DNA from 2 places in the Kitasatospora sp. NPDC054795 genome. Region 2 is predicted to be linked to the other one. Evidence: riboswitches for the same ligand, from Rfam matches in the RefSeq annotation. Region 2 holds a riboswitch; the other holds the start of a gene.
The links. A riboswitch is a leader RNA that binds a small molecule or an ion and turns the genes downstream of it on or off. The one in region 2 is predicted to bind thiamine pyrophosphate.

Region 1: it holds a riboswitch for thiamine pyrophosphate, as region 2 does, so the genes downstream of both, ACWGJO_RS08210 (purine-cytosine permease family protein) here and thiO (glycine oxidase ThiO) in region 2, are expected to answer to the same signal.

Annotation. Positions count from the first base shown of each region.
Region 1 covers NZ_JBSHAP010000015.1:99,560-103,234, forward strand. The annotation lists tRNA gene ACWGJO_RS08200 (tRNA-Ser) at 1-85, opposite strand, end outside; gene ACWGJO_RS08205 (S1C family serine protease) at 149-2,017, opposite strand; TPP riboswitch at 2,282-2,426, shown strand; gene ACWGJO_RS08210 (purine-cytosine permease family protein) at 2,419-3,675, shown strand, end outside.
Region 2 covers NZ_JBSHAP010000156.1:8,826-14,087, forward strand. The annotation lists gene thiE (thiamine phosphate synthase) at 1-422, opposite strand, end outside; gene ACWGJO_RS36300 (Rv2175c family DNA-binding protein) at 422-787, opposite strand; gene ACWGJO_RS36305 (NAD(P)/FAD-dependent oxidoreductase) at 830-2,038, opposite strand; TPP riboswitch at 2,122-2,234, shown strand; gene thiO (glycine oxidase ThiO) at 2,238-3,413, shown strand; gene thiS (sulfur carrier protein ThiS) at 3,410-3,649, shown strand; gene ACWGJO_RS36320 (thiazole synthase) at 3,653-4,450, shown strand; gene pknB (Stk1 family PASTA domain-containing Ser/Thr kinase) at 4,537-5,262, shown strand, end outside.

The sequences.
Region 1 (3,675 bases), on a different contig from region 2:
AGAGCGTGGGATTCGAACCCACGGTACGGGGTCACCGCACGACAGTTTTCAAGACTGTTCCCTTAGGCCGCTCGGGCAGCTCTCCAGGCGGAGGTCAGCCTAACGGGTCCGGCGGGGTTCGGCGCACACGTTTCGGTGCGGGCGGGGGTCACGGCTGGTCGCCCTCGCGCTGACCGAGGGTGACCTTGGTGTTGAGGGTCTGGCCGTTGCGGGTGTACTCGACGTCGACGGTCTCGCCGGGCTTGTGCGTCCAGATCCGGCTGACCAGGGCCGGGCCGTTGTCGATCGGCACGCCGCCGAGCTTGGTGATGACGTCGCCAGGCTTGAGGCCGGCCTTGTCGGCCGCGCCGCCGGGGGTGACGGCTGGCTGGCCCTGGATGTCCTTGGTCTGGATCTGCGCGCCGTCGCCCTTGTAGTCGTCGTTGCGCAGCACGTCGAGCTTGGCGTAGACCGGCTTGCCGGTCTTGATCAGGGTGTCCGCGACCCACTTGGCCTGGTTGATCGGGATGGCGAAGCCCAGGCCGATGCTGCCGGCCCGGCCGTTGGCGGAGGCGTTGGACTGGATCGCCGAGTTGATGCCGATCACCGCGCCGCCGGAGTCGAGCAGCGGGCCGCCGGAGTTGCCGGGGTTGATCGAGGCGTCGGTCTGCAGGGCGTTCATGTACGAGGCCTGCGAGCCGGTGTCGTCGCCGGAGGCCACCGGGCGGTCCTTGGCGCTGATGATGCCGCTGGTGACGGTGGACTCCAGGCCGTACGGCGCACCGATCGCGACGGTGGCGTCACCGACGTTGACCTTGTCGGAGTCGGCCAGCGGCAGCGGGGTCAGCTTGCTCTTCGGCGGGTTGTCGATCTTGACCACGGCGACGTCGTAGCCCTCGGCGTGGCCCAGCACGGAGGCGCTGTAGGAGCTGCCGTCGGCGAACTTGACGGTCAGTTTGCCGCCGTTGAGGGTCGGCGCGACCACGTGGTTGTTGGTGAGGATGTGGCCCTCGGTGTCGAAGACGAAGCCGGTGCCGGTGCCCGACTCGCCGTTGCCCTGCGCCTTGATGGTGACGACGCTGGGCAGCGCCTTCTGCGCGATGGCGGCGATCGAGCCAGGGGCGGGCTCGTTCTTCTGGGTGTCGCTGGCCTGCACGGTGGTGCTGCGGTGGTCGTTCGCGGAGCTGCCGCGGTCGGCGTTGTCGGTGACGGTCACACCGAGCACGCCGCCGGCCACACCGGCGACCAGCGCGACGGCCGCGATCAGGGCGACCAGGCCGCCGCGCTTCTTGCGCGGGCCGCCGGGGCCGACCGGACCGCCGGGGTAGTCCGCCGGGTAGCCGAGCGGGCCCGCCGGGCCGCCGGGGTAGCCCGCGCCGCCGGAGGTGGAGTCGTGGGTGGGGCCCCAGCCGCCGAGCGGCTGACCGGCCCCGAAGGGGTGGTGGCCGTGCGCGGCGGGGGCGGCGGGCGCGACCGGAGCGGCGCCGTAGCCCTCGTGAGCGGCGGGGGCGGCGGGCACGGCCGGAGCGGCGCCGTAGCTCTCGTGCGGGCCGGCCGCCGGAACGCCGTGGGTCGGGGTGGCGTACGGGTTGTCGGCCGTCGGCGGCAGCGCCGGGGCGGCGGGGGCCGCGCCCGGGGCGGGCGCGGCGAGCGGGGCCACCGGAGCCTGCGGGGCGGGCGGCAGGACCGGCGGCGGCGCGTCGATGTAGCCGGTGGCCGGGTCGACGGCCGGCTGCTCGGCGACGGGCGCCGCAAGGGCCGCGGGGGCCTCCGGTGCGGACACCTTGGTGAAGGCGACGGTGGGCTTGTGCCCGCCCTCGGCCGGGACACCCTCGGCCGCGACGGCGTCGACGGGCGGCGCCGCCTCGACGGGGGCGGCCTCGACGGCGCCCGACTCCGGCTCGGGCACCCGCCGGAAGGCCATCGTCGGCTGGTGCCCACCCTGAGCGGGGCCTTCGGAAGCGGACTCGGCCGCCCCCGGCCCGGCGGGCTGCTCCCCCTGCGGCCCGGTGGGCCCAACCTCGCGCTCGGTGCTCACGGACGACCTCCATAGCTGGCAGAACCAAGGACCATAGTTTTTCGCACTGTCGATTCGATTGCCGTAAGGACCCCTCTGAAGAACTCATAAGAATCCTTAGCCGACGCAGACGCCGACACCCGACACCCGACACCCGACACCGACGCCGGCACCGACGCCGGCACCGACGGCCGAGGCTCCCCTCCCCCGCCGGGCGTCCCGCGATGCGGACCGCACACCCTCGGCCTTGGGCGATCGCCCCCGTGCCGGTTAGCCTGTCGCTCCAAACTGACACGCGGGAGCTTGGACCCACCAGGCTGAGAGTGCGCATGTCGACCGTACGCCACACGAGTGACGGCCGGTCGAGGGGGCGCTGACCGCCGGAACCTGTCCGGGTAATGCCGGCGTAGGGAGTATCGGCCATGCCGCCTGCTTCGCCATCCTCTTCTTCGGGCGCGAACGTTCCCGCCCCCGGCGCGGACGCCTCCGCCGGGGGCGCGACCGCCGTCCTGGAGCGCCCCGAGCACGTCGAAGCGCCCCTGGTGCTGGACACCGAGCCGCCGCGCACGCTGCGCTTCCGGGACCACTTCGCGCTCTGGATGAACCTGGGCGTCAGCCTGATCGGCTTCTCCACCGCCGCCACCGTGCTCGGCGCCCCCGGCAGCGAGCTGTCGCTGGCCGCCGCGGTGACCGCGATCACGGTCGGTACGGCGGTCGGCACCGCGATGCTCGGCGTGGCCTCGCTGATCGGCGCCCGCACCGGCGCCCCCGCGATGGCGAACCTGCGCGGGCTGTTCGGCACCCGGCTGTCGTACCTGCCGACGGTGCTGAACATCGTGCAGTGCATCGGCTGGGGCGTGTTCGAGCTGCTGACCATCTCGGCGGGCGCGCAGACCGTCGCGCACACCACCGGCTACCGCTGGCTGTTCGTCCTGCTCGCGGGCGCGCTGACCACGGCGCTGACCATCTGGCCGCTGGGCTCGATCGCGGTGCTGCGCCGCTTCGTGGCCGGGGCGGTCGCGGTGGCGATGGTGTACTTCACCGTCCAGCTGGGCCGCCAGGGCGTGCCGGACCCGGGGGCGGGCAACTGGCACGGCTTCCTGGGCGCCACCGACGCGATGATCGCGGTGTCGGTCTCCTTCGTCCCGCTGGCCGCCGACTACACCCGGCACTCGCGCACCCCGCGCTCGGCGTTCTGGGGCAGCTTCTCCGGCTACACGATCGCCCAGGTCTGGTGCTACGTGCTCGGCCTGATGGCGCTGCTGCAGTCGGACGGCGATCCGAACCGGATCTTCGACTCCTTCCTCGGGGTCTGGGCCGGCTGGCTGTTCCTGCTGGTGCTGGTGCTGCGCGAGACGGACCAGTCCTTCGCCAACGTGTACTCGACGGCGATGTCGGTGCAGAACCTGCTGCCGAAGGTGGACCGCCGGGTGCTCTCCGGCGCGATCGGCGTGCTGATCACCGTGCTGGCGCTGCGGATCGACGAGTTCACCGACACCTACTACGGCTTCCTCGGTCTGATCGGCTCGGTGTTCGTGCCGCTGCTGGCGGTGCTCGTGGTGGACTACTTCCTCGGTGCCGGGCGGCGCGGCTGGGACCTCTCCGCCGACGCGCCGTCCCGCTGGCCGATGCTGCTGCCGTGGGCCCTGGGCTTCGCGGTCTACCAGTTCATCGCGCCG
Region 2 (5,262 bases):
GGCCAGACCGGGCCGGTGCAGAAGTAGTCCGTACCGGGTTCGGCGATCGCCGCGTCCACCTCGGACTCGGCGTGGCAGGAACGGCCGATCAGCACGTCCTCGCCGAGGATCGCCCGGGCGGCCTGCACCGGCAGGTCGTCCTGGCCGAGGTGCAGCACGTCCGGCCGGGCCGCGTGGGCGACATCGGCGCGGTCGTTGACGGCCAGCAGCTTGCCGTGCCGGCGGCAGGCGTCGGCGAAGACCTCCAGGGCCTCCAGCTCCTGCTTGGCCTCCAGGCCCTTGTCCCGCAGCTGGACGACGTCCACCCCGCCCGCCAGCGCCGCGTCTAGGAACTCGGCGAGGTCGCCCTGCTCCCGGCGGGCGTCGGTGCACAGGTAGAGCCGGGCGTCGGCCAGCCGGGTACGCAGCGTGTCCGCCGCCATCAGATCAGCATCGCCTGGGCGCGGCGCTTCACCTCGGTGCCGCGGTTCTCCCGCAGCGCCTGGATCGGGCTGCCGGGCAGCGACGGGTCCTCGGTGAAGAGCCACTCCAGGATCTCCACGTCGTTGTACCCGCAGTCCCGCAGGACGGTCAGGGTGCCGGACAGGTGCTTGACCAGGCCCGGGCCGTCGATGAACGCCGCCGGGACCTGCAGCGACTTGTTCGGCCCGCGCCGGACGGCGATCAGGCCGCCGTTCTTGACCAGGTCACGTACCTCGGTGACCCGGACCCCCCACTGCTCCGAGATGTCGGGCAGGTACATCCAGTCGGTGACCAGGGCTTCAATCTTGCTTTCGATCTCACTCACGCCACCAGACTGCCACCTCCGCGGCCCACCGCGCACCAGGCACTACCCCGCGACGGCCGACTTCAGTGGCACCTCCGGGTCGCCCGCGCGGGCCGGATCGAGGGCCGTACCGCGTTCGATCAGCCTCCGCCCCTGGGTGAGGTCGCGCGGCCGGTCCACGGCCAGCAGCGCGCTCGGCACGCCGTCGCGCAGCCAGAGCACCGACCAGTCGCCGTCCCGCGGGGAGCCGCGCCACAGCAGCTCGTCGCCCCCGGCGTGCCGGCCGGCGTACTGGACCATCCGGCCGAACTGCTCGGACCAGAAGTACGGCACCGGGTCGTAGGCCGGCGCGTCCGCGCCCAGGACGGCTGCGGCCACCGCCTCGCCGGACTGCAGGGCGTGGTCCCAGTGCTGGACGGCCAGCCGGGCACCGGCCCGGGCCGAGGGGTAGCTGACGCAGTCGCCGGCCGCGAACACGCCGGGCACCGAGGTGCGCAGCCGCCCGTCCACCACGACGGCGCCGGCCGCGTCCAGCTCGACCCCGGAGCCGGCCAGCCAGCCGGTCGCGGGGCGGGCCCCGATGCCGACCACCACCTCGTCGGCGGGCAGGTGCGAGCCGTCCGCCAGCAGCACCGCGCCGGGCTCGACGGCGGCCACGCCGACCCCGCAGCGCAGGTCGACCCCGGCCCCGGCGTACCAGGCGGCCATCGCCGAGCCGACCTCGGTCGGCAGCGCGCCGGGCAGCGGCGCCGGGCCGGCCTCGACCACGGTCACCTCGCAGCCCGCCGCGCGGGCCGCGGTGGACACCTCGGCGCCGATCCAGCCCGCGCCGACCAGCACCAGCCGCAGCCCGGGGCGCAGCAGCGCGCGCAGCGCCAGGGCGTCGTCCAGGGTGTGCAGCAGGTGCGCGCGCTCGGCGCCGGGCAGGGCCCGCGGGACGGCGCCGGTGGCGATCACCAGCGAGCCGTACGGGAGGTCGCCGCCGTCGGTGTGCAGCACGCCGGGGGTCAGGCCGGTGGCCCGGCGGCCGGTGAGCAGCTCGATGCCGAGCTGCCCGTAGTCGATGTCCAGGGCGGTGGAGTCGGCCTTGCCGAGCAGCACGTCCTTGGAGAGCGGCGGCCGGTCGTACGGCGCGTGCGGCTCCTCGCCGACCAGCACGATCGGCCCCTGCCGGCCGCCCTGCCGCAGTTTGAGGGCGCACTGCGCCCCGGCCAGCCCGGCTCCGACGACGACCACCTGATCCGTTCCGCTCAGCTCTGCCACGCCCGTCACTGTACTCAGCGCGACGCGGCGGCCTGCGGGCCGTCCGCCCGCTGTACGGGCCTTCGGCCGGGCCGACCCCCGGCGTTAAGGTGGGGGCACCACACGGGAGCCCGGCGCACCGGGCTGAGAGGCGGGCTGGCACGGCCTGCGACCGTCCGAACCTGATCCGGGTCATACCGGCGAAGGGAGAAGAGCAGCTTTGTCACGCTTGCCATCAGGCGCCCACGCCGACGTGCTGGTGATCGGCGGGGGCGTCATCGGCCTCGCCGTCGCCTGGCGCGCCGCGCAGCGCGGGCTGCGGAACGTGATCGTGGTCGACCCCTCCCCCGGCGGCGGGGCCGCCGGGGTCGCGGCCGGGATGCTCGCCCCGGTCACCGAGCTGCAGTACGGCGAGGAGCCGCTGCTCCGCCTCGGGATGGCCTCGAACGAGCGGTACGCGGCCTTCGCCGCCGAGCTCTCCGAGGCGAGCGGCGGCCGGGACACCGGCTACCGCCGCTGCGGCACCGTCGCCGTGGCGCTGGACTCCGACGACCGCGAGGAACTGCGCGAGCTGCACGCCTTCCACCAGCGGCTCGGTCTGGACTCGACCTGGCTGACCGGCCGGGAGGCCCGCAGGCTGGAGCCGATGCTCGCCCCCGGCGTGCGCGGCGGCCTGCACGTCGCGGACGACCACCAGGTGGACCCCCGGCGCCTGCTCACCGCCCTGGCCGCCGCCTGCGAGAACGCGAACGTCCTGCTGCACCGCGCCGAGGCCGTCGAGCTGCTGGTCGAGGACGGCCGCGCGACCGGTGCCCGGCTCTCGACCGGGGAACGGGTGGGCGCCGGGCAGGTCGTCCTCGCCGCCGGCCCGCACAGCCACCGGCTGCCCGGCCTGCCCGACGGTGTGCTGCCCGCGATCCGCCCGGTGAAGGGGCAGGTGCTGCGGCTGCACGTCCCGGACGCCTACCGCCCGTTCCTGTCCCGCAACGTCCGCGCCGTCGTCCGCGGCCGGCACCTGTACCTGGTGCCCCGGGAGAACGGCGAGCTGGTGGTCGGCGCGACCACCGAGGAGCAGGGCTACGACACCACCGTCACCGCCGGCGGGGTGTACGAACTCCTGCGCGACGCCCACGAGTTGGTCCCGGGAATCACCGAACTCCCGCTGCTGGAGACCTCCGCCGGGCTGCGCCCCGGATCGCCGGACAACGCCCCGCTGCTCGGCCCGACGTCACTGCCCGGGCTGGTCGCCGCCACCGGCCACTACCGCAACGGCGTGCTGCTCACCCCGGTGACCGCCGACCTGGTCTCCGAGTACCTGGCCACCGGTGAGGTCCCCGAAACGGCAAGGCCGTTCACGCCCCTGCGCTTCTCCCCCGAACCCCCCGCTGCGAAGGCCTCCGCATGACCGAGATCGCCCCGAACGAGATCACCCCGAACGAGATCGCCCTGACCGTCAACGGCGAGCCCCGCCGGGTGTCCGCCACGACCACCCTCGCCGAGGTGGTGGCCGCCGTCAGCGCCGCCAACACCGGTGTCGCCGCCGCGCTCAACGAGGCCGTGGTGCCCCGCGGTTCGTGGCCCGGGACGGCGCTGGCCGGCGGCGACCGGATCGAGATCCTCACCGCCGTGCAGGGAGGCTGAACCATGGCCGACGACCTTCTGACCATCGCCGGGACGGCCTTCTCCTCCCGGCTGATCATGGGCACCGGGGGTGCCCCCAGCCTGGAGGTCCTGGAGCGCGCGCTGCTCGCCTCCGGCACCGAGCTGACCACCGTCGCCATGCGCCGGGTCGACGCCACCACCCAGGGCTCCGTGCTCGACGTGCTGACCCGCAACGGCATCCGGGTGCTGCCCAACACGGCCGGCTGCTTCACCGCCGGCGAGGCCGTGCTGACCGCCCGGCTGGCCCGGGAGGCGCTCGGCACCGACTGGGTCAAGCTGGAGGTGATCGCCGACGAGCGCACCCTGCTGCCCGACCCGATCGAGCTGCTGGACGCCGCCGAGACGCTGGTCGACGACGGCTTCACCGTCCTGCCGTACACCAACGACGACCCGGTGCTGGCCCGCAAGCTGGAGGACGTCGGCTGCGCGGCCATCATGCCGCTGGGCTCGCCGATCGGTTCGGGCCTGGGCATCCGCAACCCGCACAACTTCCAGCTGATCGTGGAGGGTGCGGGCGTCCCGGTGATCCTGGACGCGGGCGCCGGCACCGCCTCCGACGTGGCGCTGGCGATGGAACTGGGCTGCGCCGCGGTGATGCTCGCCTCCGCGGTGACCAGGGCTCAGGACCCGGTGCTGATGGCCGAGGCGATGCGGCACGCCGCCGAGGCGGGCCGGCTCGCCCACCGGGCCGGCCGGATCCCGCGCCGCTTCCACGCCGAGGCCTCCTCCGCGATGGCCGGCCGGGCCGACCTGGACGCCCGCGAGCGCCCCGCGTTCTGAACCGTCGCGCATGTCACAAGCCGGTCCCGGAGGCGGTGTCCTCCGGGACCGGCCGTCCCGGGCGGCTCTAGACTCTCCGAGTGGACATGGCACTGCACGACCCCTTGATCGGCGCCCTGCTCGACAACCGGTACCGGGTCGAGCAGCGCGTCGCGACCGGCGGGATGTCCACCGTCTACAAGGGCACCGACACCCGTCTGGACCGCGTGGTCGCACTCAAGGTGATGCACCCTTCGCTGGCCGGCGACGAGGGTTTCACCGCCCGCTTCATCCGCGAGGCCAAGGCCGTCGCCAAGCTCACCCACCCCAACGTGGTCACCGTCTTCGACCAGGGCGCGGACGGCGGTCACGTCTTCCTCGCCATGGAGTACGTGCCCGGCCGCACCCTGCGCGACCTGCTGCGCGACCGCGGCGCGCTGTCCGTCCGGGCCGCTCTGGACGTGCTGGAGCCGGTGCTGGCCGCGCTCGGCGCCGCCCACCGGGCCGGGCTGGTCCACCGCGACGTCAAGCCCGAGAACGTGCTGATCACCGACGGCGGCCTGGTCAAGGTCGCCGACTTCGGCCTGGTCCGGGTGCTCGGCACCGCCGACGGCGCGCCCACCTCGACCACCACCGCCACCGGCGGCACGGTCATGGGCACCGTCTCCTACCTGGCCCCCGAGCAGATCCTCCCGGACGCCCCGACCGACCAGCGGGTGGACGTCTACGCGGCCGGCATCCTGCTGTACGAGATGCTCACCGGCCGCCGCCCGCACACCGGCGACAATCCCGTCCAGGTCATGTACAAGCACCTGCACGAGGACGTCCCGGCC